Regions from separate parts of the Protofrankia sp. Cr2 genome, predicted to be linked through region 4. Evidence: riboswitches for the same ligand, from Rfam matches in the RefSeq annotation. Region 4 holds a riboswitch; each other region holds the start of a gene.
What was found. Region 4 has a riboswitch for cyclic di-AMP ahead of U9978_RS05195 (transglycosylase family protein). Riboswitches for the same ligand answer to the same signal wherever they lie in the genome.

Region 1 (4,668 bases), on a different contig from region 4:
TCGATATCGCGGCGTCCCGCGGGCTGGTCCTGCAGGCATGCTGGGAACTCGACCAGGGTCGTTCCGGGGCTCAGTCGACCGCGGTAGCCAAGACGTTCACCGCCGAGGCCGTCTGGCGGGTCGTCGACCGTTCGCTGCAGATCTGCGGTTCCCTCGGTATCTCCGGGGATGTGCTGCTCTCGCGCTTCCTGCGCGAGGTCCGCCCGTTCCGTATCTACGACGGGCCGTCGGAGACCCACCGCTGGGCGATCGCCCGACGCGTGGTCCGCCGTCACCTCGACAACCTCTCGAGCGCATCATGACGGCGGTAGCCGCCGCCGGGACAGCGCCCGCCGGCTACCCGCCCGCCGGGTAGATGATTTTTCGAGGTTTGTGCGACGAAAGAGTCCTTGTCGATCGCACAAACCTCGAAAGATCGCGTGGGCGTCGGTTCAACGGCCTTTGATGTCGAGGAAATAGTCGAGAAGGCGCCAGGTCGTCCGGTCGACCACACCGGTGACTGCGACCGCCGGGTCGTTCAACCGGCAGAATTCCTGGAAATCACGGAACGTTGTCTCCGTCAGCGGGCCGAAGGCGCCGTCCGGGGCGAGCAGGCGATTATCGCCCTCCCGGCCCGTAGCGATGTTGAGCGCGTTCTGAGCGGTCGTGACCGGGTGGCGCAGATCCGGGAACACCCCTGACTCGCCCTGGTCGAGGAACCCGCGCGCGACCGTCGGGAAGTAGGCGAACCGGTTCGGCGGGTTCTGGGGGGCGAGCGGGAAGCGCGGGCCACCGCTGAACATCGATTGCCAGTTCACGCATCCGGCGATGAGTATACCGCCGGCTAGCCAGGTTCTGCGTAGTACTTGATCGTTTCCGACGTTACCCTCGACCGTGACAATATTATTGCCGGTGCGTTCGACGACCAGACCGGTGTGGGTGTCATTGCCGGCGGCGGTTTCGTGGCCCGTCCAATCAAAGATGATCTGGTCTCCGGGGTTAGCCTGGGTGGAGGCGATAGTCAGGCCATGGGCTCGCGCCCAGGACCAGATCGTGGGCACGTGCGCCGACTTCAGCGGCAGGTTGATCCCGACCTGCTCGAACATGCACCAGACGAAAATCGCGCACCATGCATTCCCGTCGTAGCCGAACTCCTGACCGTACTTCGTGTGATTGCGGCCGTCCCCGGCGTAGCCGACCTCCGCTAACGCATGCTCGACCAGCTGTTGTACAGCCGTCATCGCTGACTCCTTTGCGGCGACGCCGCGTTGCCGGCCGGGGCCGATGGTAAGGATTCGACCAAAGACGGTGCCCGGGCCGCTGCTAGAACCCCTGCCTGATGAGACAAGACGTACCCCGTCGATTGGCCTGTTTCCTCATCGGTATCACCGTGCGTGCTCTGGCGGCCAGTGCATGTCGGTATTCTGTCGCCGTGCTCGACCCACTGCCAGCGGTGTTGATCTGATTTCTCTGACCGGCCGGCCGGATGATTGATACGCATAGTAGTTGACATGCCCCGAGATTCGCGGAAAATGGCCCTTGCGGTCACAGCGTGTAGTTCGCTAACGTGGCCGGGCTCTCAGTAACACCGGGCTGGACGCCGAGTTCTGCCCTCGGTCCGGTGTTCCCTTCTCACAATCACCAGGGCAGCAGCGGGGGAACCAGGACTTGACGGACGTCGCCGCGCTGGCGCCGTCCTCGGGGTGAAGTCGGCCGCGGATCTCCGCGGGCTGACCGGGCTTCCCGGCCCGAACCCGACAGCTAACCTCGCAGGCGTACGGGAAGGATCATTGTTGCCTGCATATCAGGCGTGTGCAGATTCGGCTGACGCGATTCCGTCCGGACGCGGTCGCCACCGTGCACCGATCGCCAGGTCCAGTTTCCGCCGCCGGTCCGCGCGTGTGGCGGTTGCCGCCGCGGCCACTGGGACCGTCGCCCTGACCGCTTTCTCGGCCCCGGCACTGGCGAACGACGCCGGGGCTGACAGCCCGGCCGGCTCGACCACTACCACCACTACCACCGCTGCCCCCGGGTCGACCTGGGCCGGTGACACCGGGGGCGCGCCTGCGGCGTCCGATTGGGCGTCGGGTTCCGGCTCGGCGTCGGCCCCTGGTGCGGTGGAGGCTCCTGGTGCGGTGGAGGCTCCTAGCTCGGTGGAGGCTCCGGCAAGCGGCATCTCGGCACCGCCGGACGGCACGTCATCGCAGCAGGACGGTTCCTCGGCCACCGCCGGTCTCGGTGAGAAGATCGTCTATCTGGCCTCGAAGCAGGCGGGTAAGCCATACGTCTGGGGCGCACAGGGTCCGAACGCCTTCGATTGTTCCGGGCTTGTCCAGTACATCTACAAACAGCTCGGCCGGAGTGTGCCGCGGGTGACCGACGCCCAGTACGCGGCGTCGCAGAAGATATCGCGGGATGCCAAGCAGCCCGGTGATCTCATCTTCTTCGGGCAGCCCGGCAACATCTATCACGTGGCGATCTACGCCGGGGACGACATGATGTGGGCCGCTCCCCACAGCGGAACCGTCGTCCGGCTTCAGAAGATTTATTCCTCGAGTTATCTCGTTGGCCGCCTGGGGTGACCTGGCTGGGCCGGTAACAGGCCTGCGACCCGTCATGGCCGGGCTGCCGCGTGCCCCACGATGGGCATTCCCGCGGCCTGGCTGTGACGGGTGCCTCCGCGCGGCGCGCATGAGCCGATCGACGATACTGAAGTGGGATATTTTATAATGGCCAGGGGAAGGCACAGAAAGCAGTCTCAGTACAACCGCGGCGCGGTGGCCGCAACCGCCGGCGTCATCGGCGCGACGGCGGGAATGATGCTGACCGCGGGTCCGGCGAGCGCGAGCTCGCCGGCATCGCCCAGCGCCGATACCGCGACTGAGCCCAGCGCGGGTTCTCTCGCTGGGGCACCTGTTTCCGACGTTTCCATCGCTGGTGCCGGCAGGAAAGCGGGACTCGGCGGCTGCGACGGGAAGCCATTGGAGACCTGGGTCGCAGTCGCGCTGGCTGAGTCCGGCGGCAACGCGACCGCCCACAACTCCAATGGCGAGGATTCCCGCGGACTATGGCAGATCAACATGCGGGCGCATGCGGGTTGGGTCGGCGGGGCAGATCTGTTCGATCCGGCCATCAACGCCCGGGCCGCCAAACGAGTGTGCGACATACAGGGCATCGGAGCGTGGAGTACGTACACAAACGGCTCCTACCGCCTGTACCTCGGGCGGGCCGCGGCAGCCGCCACCGACGCAAGTGGTGAGGGTGCGACGAGCATCTACCCGGCGTCCCCGGCCAGCCCGGGTAGCCCTACCGGGCCGGTCAGTAGGCCGGGCTGGACCGCTGCGGCCGGCGTGGCGGCGGCGCGACCGGTAGCCGCTGCAGCTCCCCGTGTGCGGGAGGTCGGCTACACCCACCGCGGGCGTCCCGGCGTGCGCCAGATTCAGCGAGCGCTGACCGGATGTGGCTATCCTGTCGCGGTGGACGGGAAGTTCGGGCCACGTACCACGAGTACGGTTAAGGCATACCAACGCCGGCACGGACTTGTGGCCGATGGTGTGGTCGGCGCGCGAACCCGCGCCGCCCTGTTTCATGTCACCGCGTAGGTCCCTGTGTTTCACCGCGTAGGTCTCTTTGTCGGGTAGCTCGTCGGATTCTGTCTGCGTTGTCCCGGGGAGCAGTGTAACTCAGGCATCCACCGGGATGCGTTCGAACGTTTTCGTGATCCACTGACATGCCTGATAACAACGCTTTTCCAGATAAATGGTGCCGCGGTCGACATCGATCCCGTCTGCGGATTTTTGCATCATTCTGCGTTTGGCGACAAGACCATCATGATTTCCGGTTGACTCGTGGTGTGGGTGACATAGATTTATGGTTGCAAATGACGGTTCGATGTGGAGGTGATCGAATGGAGCAGCAGCAGGCGCAGCAGGTGGAGCAGTATCTGCGGCAGAACTGGCAGGAGATTCGGCACCAGATTCTCGACCAGTTCGTCCAGGTCAGCACCGCTGATATCGAAGCCGCATCCAGCGTCAACGATCTCGTGCGGCGGATCGCGGACAGGTCGCATTACACCGAGCCCTACGTCGAGGCCCGCCTGCGGGAACTCGTCGGCGTCGCAGTCGGGGTCGGCCAGTCGGCGCAGGCCGAGGGCGGGGCCGAGCAGTCGACCGCCGAGGCCCAGCGGACCACCGAGGCCGCGGGCGAGGAGCAGGCCGAGCCCCTGGGCGGCTCACGGCAGGCATTCGGCGGATCGGAGCAGCCGGCAGATCCTGGGTGAGATCTGATTCCAGGTGGGAACGGCACGCGGCAGCCGTCCAGGTACACAGCCGGCGTCGTAGTGAGCACCGAGCAGGACCGTGACCACGACTATCCTGCACAGGCCGCGTCCGGAACATTTCGGGCGTGGCCGCGGTCTGTTCCCACTGCGTTCCCACTGTGCGCCCAACTGCACCACCGACCATGCTGTCACGTGGACGACGTGTCCGTCCTCGGGCCTATGCTGCTTTCTGATCACTATAATGACCGGTAGGGTCACCAATAGCAGCAGACATCCGGGGGGCTTCGTTGCTGCGAGGCAGCCATCATCACCGCGTACCCGACGCGGCGGGCGTTGCTGTGCGGCGTCCGGTTCGATTATGTGCGCCGCTACCTGCGACGGGGACGATCGTCATCGTCCTGGGGCTGGTC
Region 2 (4,668 bases), on a different contig from region 4:
CCTACGCCGTGTCATCCGCCTGTGGCGTTACAGAACCTTGTGGATACACCATTGGGACCAAGCAGCTGGCTCCGGGTCGCCGTGCCGGCTCCCCGGCTCCCCGGAGCGGGCGTCGGGCGTCTGGACGTCGGGTTGCATCCGCCCGGCTGGTGATGCTGGTCGTGCTGGTGGTGTGTGCCAGACCACTGGTGTGGTGCCCGACTCATGCACGCCACGCGGCCAATCTGCCGAATCGGGCGGCGTCTGTGTGGTTCGGTTGGCTCGTGGTATCGAATCCGCTCAAAGTCGGGAAAGACCTGTGGACCAAGAACCGTCGACGGGCACTGATCGTCGTGGGCGTGGTCGTAGTCGTCTTCGCGTATGCGCACGGCTCGCCCACGGTGAAGACCGAGCGCGCCGCGATTCCGGCGGGTTACGCGTCGGCAGGCCGTGAGCTCGCGATACATGCCGACCCTAAGCCCGGGCAGCCGGTGCCGTTGGTCCTCGTCCTGCACGACTACGGCAAGGACGCAGCGTCGATCGAGAAGGCCGGCAACGTGTCGACGCTCGCAGATGGCCAGAAGTTCGCCCTGGTGTACCCGGAGGCGGTTGCCAGCACCTGGCAGGTCAACGGCCCGGACGCGCAGTACCTGCGGGACGTGGTCCGCTACGTCGCGACGGAGCGATCGAAGATCGACATGTCCCGGATCTACATCTGGGGCGCGGGGGAGGGCGGTCGTATGGCCCTTACCGTCGCCTGCAGCTCGCTTGACTCCGCGCAGAAGCCCCTGTTTGCGGTGGTCGGGGCGGTGGGCGCAGTCGGCCAGGCGCCACCGTGCCCTTCGCAGGTTCATGTCACGCTTCTGCCCCAGCAATGGGACGAAGCCACGACCAGGGCTTTGTGGAAATTCTCGAAAGTAATCAAGGACTAGGGCCTAGGGCCTGTCCGATGGGGTTTCCCGCCGGCCGGCTCAGCCGGGGGGGTGGCGCGGCCGGCCGGCGGGAGTTCTGGACTCCCGCCGGCCGAGCGCACTGTGGGGGGGGTTCAGTGCGCAAGGCCAGCGGAAGCCCGCGTTCCGCCGGCCTTGCGAGCCGGGGGGGTTGGCTCGGTCCGACCAGCGGAAGTTCTTGGAGACATCCAGTTGTGGTTTGGGGCCGCCAGATCAGCGCCGGTTTCGACACTACCGACCTGGCGGCGAGGTTCACGCGTAACCGGAGGGGGAGGACACGCGGAACCCGATTGTGTTTTATAGAAGCGATAACCGCGTCACATCACCGGGATGGACGTTGCTGCCGCCGATGCGGACGTGCAGCCGACCTACCAGGCTCCTTGGCCCCCGAGAGAGCGTAAGGACTGTGATTGCACGCCTAGCTGACGCGGCCGACCGAATACGACGTGGTGTAGATGTCCCTGAGCGAGACAACCTCACCGGACTTCGGGGCTGCCCACATCTTCCCGCCGCCAGCGTAGATGCCGACATGGTAGATGTTTCCCGGCGTACCATAGAATATCAGATCGCCGATCTGCTTATTGTACTGCGACACGTGGGTCGTCGCTTCGTACTGTTCCTCCGCCGTGCGGGGGAGGCTGCGCCCCAGTTGTTTGAATATATACTGAACCAGGCCGGAGCAGTCGAAGGAGTAGGGTCCCTCCGCACCGTACACGTAGGGCTTACCCGCTTGTTGGGCCGCTAGATAAACAGCCCGTTGACCGACCGAGCCGATGGCTGTCGTCGCATCCGTCGTACTCGGTGACGTGGTGCCGGCTCCGCTGGGGCCGGATGCCTGAACGACGCTATGGGCCGTCGATCGAGGCGCCTGTGCCGGAATTGTTGGAGCGGGACCAGGCACCACAGTCATCGTACCGATGTTCGAGGAGTGCGCCGACTGCAGGGCGTCGGTCCCGTCGAAGATGGCCGTGATCTGTGTCGTGGTAAGGATCTTGGCTGTATAGCTGGCAAAGCCCTGTTCGTTAGTATACAGGTGCTTGAAAGTCGCCCAGCCGTCAGGCAGCTTCACCTGAACCTTGATGAGCTGGTTCGGCAGCGGCGTGTGGGTCGTCCCGTCCTCGAGGGCGAAACCCATGTCAATGGGCTGGTCGGCCCGCACGGATACGTCCGGATTGGTGACCTTCAGCGCGACAGTCGACTTCGGGTGCAGGTCAGCTTGATCGATCACCTGGCTTGTGATGGAGCCGGGGCCCACCGAAGTGGCCGGGTTGATGACCGCTGTGCGTAGGCCGGCGAGTGACGCCTGGCTTCCGAACTGCGATCCCAGGGTGATCCGCGAGCTGACCGACGTCTCGTCCATACCGGAGTCGGCCGGAGCGCAGCCGGCGAGCGCGACACCTGACACGGCAACCGTGCCGGTTGTCATCACGGCTACCGCGGCCCGGGCTCGGACGCGACCTGTTCCCGACGGTGGAGTCGGCGCGCGGTGTCTGCCACGGGCGGAGCGCTCAGGTATGTCGGCAGACGGTCGCAGAGACGACGTTGTTGCCAACGTCATCGGCGACTTCGTCGACGACGATGACCATGACCATGTTGCCGGATCAAGCTGCACATCGGGCGCAGACAAGGCTGTGATCCTTCCCGTTCGCCTGCGAGGTGAGCTGTCGGGTTCGGGCTGGGCTGCCCGGTGTGCTGTGCGACCGTCGCACGGCTCACTTAACCCCTAGGACTGCACCGCGGTTCGGTGTCGTCCGGTGGAGGATGGGTCCCCCGCTCCTGCCCTGGTGACGACTCGGAGGGGACACCGGGACCGTGGGCAGGATTCGGCGTTCGGTCCGGTGTTGTCGTGACGTCGGCGTGAGACTAGTTCAAAGGGATGGTGCCAGTAAACACTAGTCCTACACAACTACGGCGAGTGCCTACAGAAGTGACCATATCGGCTCCTCCCAGCCTCCCTACCAACCAGCTCGCCGCCATGCCCTGGCCTGTTGGTCCGTGCGACAGGGCGGTTGGCTGAGGCCCCACATGCCGTGACCCACAGGATGCGGAAGATGACATTACGCCATAGCGACGAGAGTCTGACGGCAGGGGGCACTCAAGTGCCGATAGTTATCGTTTGTTGGCATGCAGTAGCGAAAATTATCACCCTAGGGGAGTTGTGCGATCACTTATTGTGTCGATCGCTATGGGATTTCTCGCTCCTGCATCCCGCGGGTGCGCATCCTGCGTGAGGGGCGCAGCTCGGGCCTGTGACGGGTCGGGGTCAGTGGCGGCGGGCGCGGGTTGCGCGGCGGGAGAGCAGGCCCGCGGTCGCCAGGACGTGCAGTTCGACCGCGAGCTCGTGAACCTCGGCAGGCAGGGAACGGTAGTGGCCGGACAGGGCCTCGACGGCCGCCTGCGCGCGGTCCGCGAGATCGTCCAAGGCCCGCTGATGAGTGCGCATCTGCGCCCGTTCGTCCTGAATCGCGCGAACCGTGTCCTCCTGCCACCGTCGGGTACGCGTCAGGTGCTCGCTGGCGTCCGCGGCTTGGCGCTCGGCATCCTCCAGCCGTCCGAGGAGCTGATCAAGTTGGTCCAATCGCGTGACCAACTCCGCGATAAGATCATTTCGGACGGGGTACGTCGGTTTGGTCATCGGACTGCGTCGTGGGCCGTGTCACGGATGCAGTCCTGTGTGCTGTGACGCGTCACGCTGTGGGCGCGGCGAGGGATGTCACCGTTGTCACGCACGTCCGTCACAAGGTTCGGCACGGGATGTGATCGCCGTCCCAGCCGCCTGCCGTTGACTGTTGGCTGGGACGGCGGTTGACGGTGAGTTCCCGCGCGAAGGGCCGACACAGCCGATTACGGTAGCCGACAGCGTGGTCTTCGTGAATCCCGTCGTCGGGTGGTATATCGGAACTATATAGTCGGAAATAGCTATCAAAGTGAGACTGTAGTCCTGATGGGCGGTAACCCCGGGGAACGGTAGCCCCGGGGAGCGGTAGTCCCGGGGGCGGTTGTCCTGACGAGTGGTAGTCCCGCGGGGGATGACGGCGGGGCACTCCGGTGGCGTCCACCCAGCGTCCGGGGCTGTCGCGCAGTGCCCTGCAGGATAGCCCGAACGGGTGATACCCACGCCCTGCACGGGCCGCGCGGCGGAGCCACGTCCGTCCGTCATTCACCTGGATTTGCCCGGTTCGACGCCCCGATCCGCTCTCGTCCCTCCGCGGCACGCGGCACGCGGCACGCGGCACCCCGGCCCGGGTTGCCCGGGGCCTCTGGCCGGACGAAAGACACCATGGCCGTATGATCTTCGGCCAACGGGTTTCCTCTCCGCTAAGAGCGCCCGGCAATAGGGGCGTGGATGAAGGAGCGGGGCTGGGGTGCGTGCATCGCGAGGCGGAGGAGGGAGGCACCCTGGTTGTGGGTGTCGACTGACGACAACGCGGCGAGGTGCGTGCCCCAGCCCCGCGACGCCGCGTCCCCTATTGCCGGGCGCTCTAAGACCGGGTTCACGGCTGAGGCGGTCGGTTGCAGTGATCCGATCCCGGTGATTCTACGGGTGTGATCGATTAGGTCATCGGCTTGGTCCGTGGGCCTTGTTGCATGATTCTTTTCACCTGAGCCTTTTACCTGAGCCTTTTACCTGTGCCTACAGCCAGCCGTTGCGCCTGAAAGATCGGTACAGCATGAAACAGATCGTCGCCATCAGACAGAGAACGGCCGGATATCCCCAGACCTCGCGGAGTTCCGGCAT
Region 3 (4,668 bases), on a different contig from region 4:
GGTGCGGGCGACTCCATCCACGGCCACGCGTCAGGCTTGACAGCGGCGCGCCTATGAACGTTCTCGCCAACCGTGCCGCGATCGACGACCTGTGGCGATACAGACCGCTGCGCGGGATCAACCGGGGACGTCGACGACACCAGCGCCGGGGACGAGGCCGCCGAGCTCTTCGCGGCTGCAGGCCCTCCCCCGTGGACGACCTGGGCCAAGAGCAACCCGACGGTGGCGAGAACGAAAACGAAAACTGCCATAACGGCACCGGACCATCCCGGCCGGGAACGGCGGTGCTTGCGATGTCGAACCATGGAACCTTCCGTGTGGTCGGTCCCCCCCGCGCTGTGTCCCCTCCATCCGGGACAAGGGTAGCGAGTACTAGGCACGGTGAGCCATCCGGTATCGCTTTTTACCGAATAGTCATGAGCAGATCAGGCCAGTACAGCGCCATCCCGGATCCGCCCGACGACATGCCGTGTCGGACGGGCGACCAACGGCCCTGGCCTGCTGCCCGGGGTGACGCCTAGGAGCGCCCGCGAACGACAGGGGCAAACGTCCGCGCTTGTGGGACAAACCGGGCCGCATCCGGAGCCAGAGTGCCAAAGCGCTGGTAGAACGCATCAGCACGGGCAAGTATCCAGCCGTGACGCCGTTCGAGACAGGGCCGACCCAAGGGCAGCGCGGTAACATGACCCACTACGGCGCCAGCGGTCGCGACCAGCGGGATCCCGGGCGTGGAGGCACCAGACGACACGCCCGCATCCGGGTCGGCCGCGAGCAGGCCGGCGGCGACCAGGATCGTGTCACCAGGCAGCCAGAAAACGACGAGGATGCCGCTGTCGACGAATACGAGCGTGACGATGACGGCATAGAGCGCCGCTCCGGACAGGCCATCCGCACTCGCACAGTTCGGGTCTGCCTGCCCCCGCAGGCTCGATCATCGTATCCTTCGCGCAACTTCCAGCCCGCTGTTCATATCCAAATCGGTCCATTGTCAACCAAACGGACACGCAACTCCGACTGCCCACAGGAGCCACAACCATGCCCATCGCCACCCCGGACGTCTACGCACAGATGCTTGACCGGGCCAAGACCGAGGCATTCGCCTACCCTGCGATCAACGTTACGTCGTCGGAGACCCTGAATGCCGCGCTGAAGGGCTTCGCCGATGCCGGCAGCGACGGCATCGTGCAGGTCTCCACCGGCGGCGCCGAGTTCCTCTCCGGCACCCGGGTGAAGAACATGGTCCTCGGCGCACAGGCACTCGCCGAGTTCGCCCACCATGTCGCCAAAGCGTACCCGGTCAACATCGCCCTGCACACCGACCACTGCCCTGCGGACAAACTCGACGCCTATCTGCGCCCCCTGCTTGCGATCTCCAAGGAGCGGGTTCTCCGCGAAGGGCGGGATCCGCTGTTCCACTCACATATGTGGGACGGATCGGCAGTCGAGCTGGAGGAGAATCTCAAGATTGCCGACGGCCTCCTGATCGAATGTCACCAGGCAAAGATCATCCTGGAAGTGGAGATCGGTGTCGTCGGTGGCGAGGAGGACGGTGTCGTCGGTGCGATCGACGAGAAACTTTACACCACGCCGACGGACATGTGGCGCACCGCCGAGGTCCTCGGCACCGGCGAACGGGGCCGCTACATGCTCGCCGCAACCTTCGGAAATGTGCACGGTGTGTACAAGCCGGGCAATGTGAAACTCCGTCCGAGCATCCTTCGGGACGGGCAGCAGTATGTCGCGCAGCAGCTCGGCCTGCCAGCCGACGCCAAGCCGTTCGACCTGGTGTTTCACGGCGGTAGCGGTTCCGACCTGGCCGAAATCCGCGAGACGCTGGACTACGGCGTTGTCAAGATGAATGTGGACACCGACACCCAGTATGCATTCACTCGACCTATCGTCGACCATGTCTTCAAGAACTACGACGGCGTGCTGAAAGTGGACGGAGAGGTCGGTGTGAAGAAGCAGTACGACCCACGCAGCTACGGCAAAGCAGCCGAGTCCAGTATGGCCGCCCGTGTCGTGCAGGCCTGCGCAGACCTGCGCTCGGCGGGGCGTTCGTTGACCGGCTGACCCATCCGGCCAAAGGAGGCGCGACATCACTTTTCGCGCCTCCGGCGGCCGCGGGCAAACCAGCTGAGCACATGCATGCGCGCGTTAGCAGTCGATCTCGAGGCACGGCAAGAGTGGACAGCGCGATGTGCTCATACTCACGAACCGCATTCACGGCTTGTTCAGCCACCAGCAATTCTGGTTATGGTCTGCGCCGTGCCCGTCGATACGGCGGGGACACGTCGGGCGGCACGCCGAATCCTGCCCTCGCTCGACGAAAACCAAACTTGCGGCAGGAACGGGGGACCCACTTTCGGACGTCGATATCGGGCGTCCTCGGGGTGAAGCCGTGAAAGCGGCCGGGCAGTCCCAGCCCGAATCCGACAGCTCACCTCGCAGGCGTGGGGAAGGGCATTACCAATATGTCCAGTACACGTTCTCGTGGTCGACATCGTGGAGTTCGCCGCGCCCGGGTCCGTACCCGAGCCATGGTGGTGACCCCGGCCCTGGTCGCCGCGATCGGTGGCGGCATCGCGATGTCACAACCGGCCAGCGCCGCCACCACGTGGGAGGGGCTTCGCCAATGCGAGTCAGGCGGTGACTATGGGGCGAACACCGGCAACGGCTACTACGGCGCCTACCAGTTCTCGCTGGGCACCTGGCAAGGCCTCGGCTACACCGGCCTGCCCAGCAGTGCCTCCCCCGGCACCCAGGATGAGGCCGCGATCAAGCTCGCCGCCCGCTCCGGCTTCAGCCAGTGGCCTGTCTGCGGCAAGGGCATGGGCGCCGACCAGCTCGGGGCTGGCGCCAGCCCAGCCGGCGCTGCTCCCGCACATACCGGCACCTCCGGCGCCAGCGCACCGGACACCAGCGCACCGGATTCGAGTTCATCCGACACCGGCTCGTCACAGGCGCGCTCATATGGCAGGAACGGTGCCTCGCGTTGGGAATCGCGCACGGTGAGTGCGGACACCTCGTCGACTTCCGCTGACGCGACGCCCTTGACCCCCGGCCTCGTCGATCAGGTGCGATCGGACGTGCTGTCGTGGCAGAACCAGATGAACAGTCTTGGTTACAAGATCCAGATTGACGGCCGGTACGGACCCGAGTCGGCCGGCGCGGCCAGCCGCCTGCAGGCCGACAAGGGCCTGGCGGTCGACGGAATCTGTGGGCCGGAGACCTGGGGGGCCACTTTCAGCTGAGGCGCAGCAGGAAGGTCTGCAGCTGATGGTCACGAACTGATGGCCACGAACTGATATAGACCCCGCGAGGACGAGTCGGGCCGGTCCCACCCGCGTGACAACAAACACAACAGAAAAGCACTACGGCGACCGGCCCGATCACTCGGCGTTACGGAAAGCCAGCACAAACGACCCCCCGGCGGGGTCGCCCCAATCGCCGGGTAGAGTGTTCTCTTTCGGCCACGTAGCCCATTCGGGTGATGAAAGTCGGGTCCGTGTAGTTCATCCGACACCCCGATTTGCTTCGAAAGGGCCAGGCTCGCTAGAGTCCTCCCCACTCGCCAGATCGGCGAGGCCGCACGGACGGACGCCGAATCCCGTCCCCGCCCGCCGCGGCAGGACCTACCGCGAAGCCGCACGGACGGGATCGGGGGAACCACATTCGGATACCGACCACCGGTGTCCTTGGGGTAAAGCCTGCGACGCCCATCGGCGTCACCGGCCGGGCATGTTCCCAGCCCGCACCCGACAGCTCACCTCGTAGGCGACGGGAAGGACCGACCCACATGCCGTCTGTCGGCAGGCACCGCGCCCCGCAACAGTCGTCCACCGCAGTCAAGGTCCTGCGTACCACCGGTGCTGTCACAGCACTCGTGGGCAGTGGTCTCGCCGTCGCGGCCAGTCCCGCAGGCGCTGCGACCGCCGACGACTTCGCCAAACTCCGCCAGTGCGAGTCCGGCGGCAACTATCACATCAATACCGGTAACGGGTTCTACGGCGCTTACCAGTTCGACGCCGGAACCTGGCACGGTCTCGGCTATGCCGGTCTCCCCAGTGACGCCCCGCCGGCGCTGCAGGACGATGCAGCCCACAAGCTCTACAACTCTCGCGGTTGGTCCCCGTGGCCATCCTGCTCGGTCAAGATGGGTCTGACCAACAACGGCCCGGCGCCGCAGGTGCCGACAACGGTGCCCAACGTCGCGGCAGTCCAGCAGGCGATCGCTCCGGCGCAGCCCGCAATGACCTTGGACCGTGCGAAGGCGCAGCTGGAATCGTCGAACTTCACCGGTACGACGCTTTCCACCGCTCTGGCCGGACAGGTGCGCGCTGACGCCTACGTCTGGCAGAACACGATGCGCGAGAAGAAATTCATTCTACAGGTGGACGGCCGCTTCGGCGGGGAGTCCCAGGGCCTCGCATCGCTGTACAGCTACCTGACGAGGGTCGACGACGGACAGACCGGTGTGGTCGGTAAGAACCTCTGGGACATCACCGTCACCAGCCCGTCCGCCCTGTGATCTCAGGGGTTCGTATCCCGTAACATCCCATGACTGTTCGAAGGCGGATTCGCCTTCGAACCCTGATCACGCGGCGGACCCGATGGCCCACCCCCCTCCCACCGGGTCCGCCGCGTGAGAACCTGTTTCGACCGATC
Region 4 (4,668 bases):
CGCCGCCCACATCCAGACCGCGTTGACCTTCGGGTCCGCGGACGTAATCTCCAGCCATTGGTCTTGGGTCCATGACGTAGACGAGGAGGACTACCACGAGGAAGCCGTGCCGAAGAAACCCTGACTACTCCGACGGTTGGCGCCGCATGACGGAATCCGCCTGGTCGTAGTAACGGGCCTCGATCACGTTGTTGTCAGGATCTGTGAAGTAAAACGCCCGCGGCGCGATGCCACGCGCACCAAACGACTGCTCCATGGTTACCGGCACGCTGACGGCGTTGTCCGCCAACCGGCGGCGGAGGGCGTCGAACTCCTCGCGGCCCATCGCGAGACAGATGTGGTTGACCGGATGGCCGGCGGTTCCGCCGGCTCCGGGTACCGCGTTGACAGCGGCAGCGGCAGCGGCAGCCCGCGGCATCAGGTCAATGATGGACTCGGTCGACACCCGCACGCTCGGGAACGGCGCCTCCCCGGTGCGAAATGCGTCCGCGCGGACCGGGGGGAGACCGACCACGCGCTGGTAGAAGTCCAACGAACGCAGCGGGTCCGCCACCCACAGGACGACATGATCAAGTTTCGCCTCCATGAGAACCTCCGCTGCGTGGCCGACCCGCCGGCCGGCCGAGGCCGATGCGATGTCCACCAGATCGAATGTGACGCGTATCACCGCCGTGCCGGCAGTCATCGGCTTGAGTCTCCACCTACTGGAACCTGGATCGTGGCGGTTCATGGAGGGACACGCGACCGACCGGTTGATCACGATCGGGCAGCTCTCGGAACTGACCGGGGTGCCGGTACGCACCATCCGGTTCTACGCCGACGAGCATCTGGTCGAGCCGGTTGCGCGCAGCAACGCCGGTTACCGATTGTACGACGCGATGGCGGCGGCCCGCCTCGAGCTCGTGCGCACATTGCGTGACCTGGGTATCGACCTGCCGACCGTCGCGAAGGTACTCGCGCAGGAGATCACGGTGGCCGAGGTGGCGCGCGTGCACGCCGAGGCGCTCGGCGCACAGGTCAGGGTGCTGCGGCTACGGCAAGCAGTGCTGCGGGCGGTCGCGGTCCGCGGATCCGACTGGGAGGAGATGGAACTGATGCACCGACTGGCGAAACTCGATGCGGCGGAACGCACACGGATTCTGGACGGCTTTCTCGACACCGTGTTCAAGGGTCTGGACGGCAAGCGTCTGGACGGCAATGCCCTGGACGGTGACAGCGGAGCAGGCGGGACATTCGAGACGATGATCCGAGCCTCATTTCCCGAGCTGCCCGAGGACCCGACCGGCGAGCAGGTCGAGGCCTGGGTGGAACTGGTGACGTTGATCCAGGATGAGGATTTCACCGCCCGGGTCAGGACCATGGCGCAACGGGGCGCGGCCAAGCACGTCAGCGAAGAAGCGACCATCCGACACCAGGAGGCCTTCAACACCGTTCTGGCGAGCCGGGCCACGCAGGCATACACCGAGGGGATCGACCCGGTCTCCACCGACGGCACGGCGCTGGCCGCCGCGATCGCCGCGTCGTACGCGCAGACGACCGGGAACCGTGACACCCCTGCGTGGCGGGCAACACTCATAGACGATCTTGAAACGTTCACCGACCGGCGGGTCTACCGGTTCTGGGAACTCGTTGCGCTCGTCAGCGGCGACACGACGACGGTGGCGGTTGCCAGCCCGATGATCGAGGCACTGGAGTGGCTGATCACCGCACTGCGGGCGGCCGGCTGATCATAGTTGTTCCTCGACCGCCGAATCGAGCAGTAACCTCGCCAGGCCGATCTCGGAGCTGGCATCGTGTGGGGGGTGTCAGGGGATGAAGGCGGTCAACCGGTTCTGGTCCGGGAGCTGCGGGTCGCTGCGTACGCGGTCTGCATCCACGAAGGGAAGATCCTTCTCGCGCGTTTCGTCGGCACGAGCGGGAAGCACTGGACGTTGCCCGGCGGCGGCATCGACCACGGGGAGGATCCGTTGGCCGCGGCGGTTCGGGAGGTCGAGGAGGAGACCGGTTACGACGTCGTGATCGAATCCCTGCTGGGTGTCGACTCGATGCGCAGGCGTTTCCCGCGCGGCGTCGGCATCGAGGCCGATCATCACGCCGTGCGGGTCATATATACGGCACGGGTGGTCGGCGGCGTGCTTCGGCATGAGATCGGTGGTTCCACCGACCAGGCCGCCTGGATCGATCTCGATCAGATCGACACCCTCGAACGGGTTGATCTCATCGACATCGCGTTGGATCTTGCACGGAACCGACCACCGAGTGGCCGGGTGGACGCACAGCGCACCTGACCTTCCGGGCGCTCTTAGAATGTGATTTTTGTGCTGTGATACCAGCATCAGAATCACATCGTTGAACCGTCTGAGCGGGAACCGACGCCGATGGGAGATCGACTGGCCGCGCGCTCTTAACCGTCCGCGACGTGAGCGCCCGCAGGCGCCCGGGAGAGATCCAGTTGTGGCCGGATCTCTCCCGGGATCGCACGCCCTTTGGCCGTCGAGACCGCTTGAGGCCGCCGGGCGTGCGAGAAGAACATGATCGCACGCCCTTTGGCCGTCGAGCCTGTTAGGCCTTTCCGGCCCAGCAGTGCTTCGAGGCGTACCAGGGGCTTGTGCCCTGCTGCGCGTACAGGATCCGAGCGCGCTTCCACTGCTCGGCGGCGCTGGCATTCTGCGGCAGGCCGGACCCGCCGACGCCATGCCAGGTACCGGGCAGGAACTGGAACAGTCCGCCGGCGCCGATCGAGTTGACGACGTTCGGGTTCCCACCGGATTCGCACCGCACGATGGCGGAAAGAAGGCCGTCGCCGGACGGCGCCGCACTTGCCGGCTGGGACAGCGCGACGCTGCCGCCACCGATGGCGGCAACGAGGGCCGGCACTGCGATCAATACCCGGGCCCGTGCTTTGATTCGACTGATTCCACGGTCGCCGGAACGTACGTTGGACATGTTGATGTCCTTCCCCACGCCTGCGAGGTGAGCTGTCGGATTCGGGCTGGGAGTGCCCGGCCGCGATGTGCGGCTTCACCCCGAGGACGCCTGACGTCGACGTCCGAAAGTGGTTCCCCCGTTCCTGCCACCGGTCTGGTTTTCATCGGACGAGGGCAGGATTCGGCGTGCCGTCCGACGCATGCCTTCTCCTCGAAGGCATGGCGAAGACCATACGTGCAACGACCGCCCCGAAGGCAAGGCTCCGTGAAGAGGCACACAGTCCGTATGCGATGTTGATGGCAGCTACGGCTGCCGGTAACGTGCGCGCACGCGCGCTCATCCCTAACGTGGCTTCGGCCGGGCGGCGATAGTGTGATGGGGTCGCCACCTGCCGAGTGAAGCATTTTCTTACGCGGTACGTGGGCAGGCGGATCGACTGCGTGGCTATCCGGCGGTGATTGTACGACAGCACCGGAAAACACGATGTCGACGACAGCGTGTATCGTGTCGGCAATATGCATGATGGCTGTCCGACCGCGGCGCCCGGGTGGCCCGGCTATCGTCGAGACCTCCACGGAAACCGACACAGCGCTGTCCAGGCCCGCTGCGGAGCACTGGCGCAGGCATGGACAGCGCTGAACGACACGATGAACGACACGGTCGCCTGTGGTCAGCCCATGGCACCACGGCGGCGGCGACGGCGGACGATCCTGCGGCCGGCGACCATCACCACGAAAGCGGCTACCGCCGACGCAGCGGGGACGGCGGAAGGGGGGTCGGCTATCCCACCCTCACCCGCCGCGACAGCGCCCTTGGGCACCGGCATCGTTGTGGCCCACGACGCGGATGCCGATGCGGTGGTAGCGGTACCGCCAGTACCAGCGCTAGCGCTGCTGCCGGTGCCGGTGCCGGATACAACCTGATACCGGGTCAGCATGCCGGCGGTGATGTGCTCGTTGACGTGGCAGTGAAAAAGCCAGATGCCGAGGTTGTCGGGTACCATGTCGGCCACGGCCATGGTACCGGGAAGCAACGGAACAGTGTCCATCCGCATACCACTCACGACCGCGTCGTTGCCGTGCCAGTGCGGGGTGTGTATGTCCTGCTCACCACCCATACTCATCAGGTACCAGCGGACGTGCTCATCTTTTTTCAGGGTGATCATCGGCTCGTTGCCGAAGACGTAGCCGTTGATGGCATGCCGCAGGTTGGACCTGGTGAAGTTGCTGTCATCCTGTGACGGATACGGTGGCTGGGCAAAACGGCGGAGATTATCCTGCAGATACGGGCTCCAGTTCTCGTTCGTGATTGTGAACAACGTGAAGATCTCACGGTCGACGTCGACGGGGCTGCCGTCCGGCCGCGCCTTCCCCCTGGCTGTGATGACCATCGGGCCGGTGAGTCCGGCATAGGTGTCGACGACTTCGTTGGTGTGGGAGTGGTACATCCACATAACCGAACTACCGTCGTGTGGGCCCGGTCCGGCCCGGTCGGGCACCAGCCAGGTATAGGTGTGCGTGCCGCCGGTGGGTACGGCATCGTCAAACTTGTCCACCCCGGAGGTGTTGTCGGCGTAGGGTGTACCCTCGTTCGCCTTCGTGTAGAACACACCGTGCGGATGCATACTGTCGCCAATTTTGCAGGCGTTGCGGAACACCACCTTGATGGTGTCGCCGACCTCGGCGCGGATCACCGGGCCCAAAAAGCCCTCGTAGGCGTCCTGTGCGGGGCGCGGTGCCA

Region 1: it holds a riboswitch for cyclic di-AMP, as region 4 does, so the genes downstream of both, U9978_RS10990 (C40 family peptidase) here and U9978_RS05195 (transglycosylase family protein) in region 4, are expected to answer to the same signal.
Region 2: it holds a riboswitch for cyclic di-AMP, as region 4 does, so the genes downstream of both, U9978_RS07685 (C40 family peptidase) here and U9978_RS05195 (transglycosylase family protein) in region 4, are expected to answer to the same signal.
Region 3: it holds a riboswitch for cyclic di-AMP, as region 4 does, so the genes downstream of both, U9978_RS01275 (transglycosylase family protein) here and U9978_RS05195 (transglycosylase family protein) in region 4, are expected to answer to the same signal.

Annotation. Positions count from the first base shown of each region.
Region 1 covers NZ_CAUVXG010000018.1:51,975-56,642, forward strand. The annotation lists gene U9978_RS10980 (acyl-CoA dehydrogenase family protein) at 1-302, shown strand, start outside; gene U9978_RS10985 (CHAP domain-containing protein) at 432-1,220, opposite strand; cyclic di-AMP (ydaO/yuaA leader) riboswitch at 1,609-1,769, shown strand; gene U9978_RS10990 (C40 family peptidase) at 2,115-2,561, shown strand; gene U9978_RS10995 (peptidoglycan-binding protein) at 2,709-3,581, shown strand; gene U9978_RS11000 (hypothetical protein) at 3,887-4,258, shown strand; gene U9978_RS11005 (hypothetical protein) at 4,597-4,668, shown strand, end outside.
Region 2 covers NZ_CAUVXG010000010.1:108,356-113,023, reverse strand. The annotation lists gene U9978_RS07690 (plasmid partitioning protein) at 264-911, shown strand; gene U9978_RS07685 (C40 family peptidase) at 1,348-2,355, opposite strand; cyclic di-AMP (ydaO/yuaA leader) riboswitch at 2,562-2,768, opposite strand; gene U9978_RS07680 (hypothetical protein) at 3,193-3,564, opposite strand; gene corA (magnesium/cobalt transporter CorA) at 4,564-4,668, opposite strand, start outside.
Region 3 covers NZ_CAUVXG010000001.1:291,258-295,925, reverse strand. The annotation lists gene U9978_RS01285 (CAP domain-containing protein) at 1-251, opposite strand, end outside; gene fbaA (class II fructose-bisphosphate aldolase) at 1,036-2,073, shown strand; cyclic di-AMP (ydaO/yuaA leader) riboswitch at 2,297-2,469, shown strand; gene U9978_RS01275 (transglycosylase family protein) at 2,541-3,254, shown strand; cyclic di-AMP (ydaO/yuaA leader) riboswitch at 3,636-3,793, shown strand; gene U9978_RS01270 (transglycosylase family protein) at 3,800-4,531, shown strand.
Region 4 covers NZ_CAUVXG010000006.1:49,859-54,526, reverse strand. The annotation lists gene U9978_RS05215 (hypothetical protein) at 1-12, opposite strand, end outside; gene U9978_RS05210 (VOC family protein) at 125-586, opposite strand; gene U9978_RS05205 (MerR family transcriptional regulator) at 729-1,727, shown strand; gene U9978_RS05200 (NUDIX hydrolase) at 1,803-2,288, shown strand; gene U9978_RS05195 (transglycosylase family protein) at 2,563-2,946, opposite strand; cyclic di-AMP (ydaO/yuaA leader) riboswitch at 2,951-3,124, opposite strand; gene U9978_RS05190 (multicopper oxidase domain-containing protein) at 3,599-4,668, opposite strand, start outside.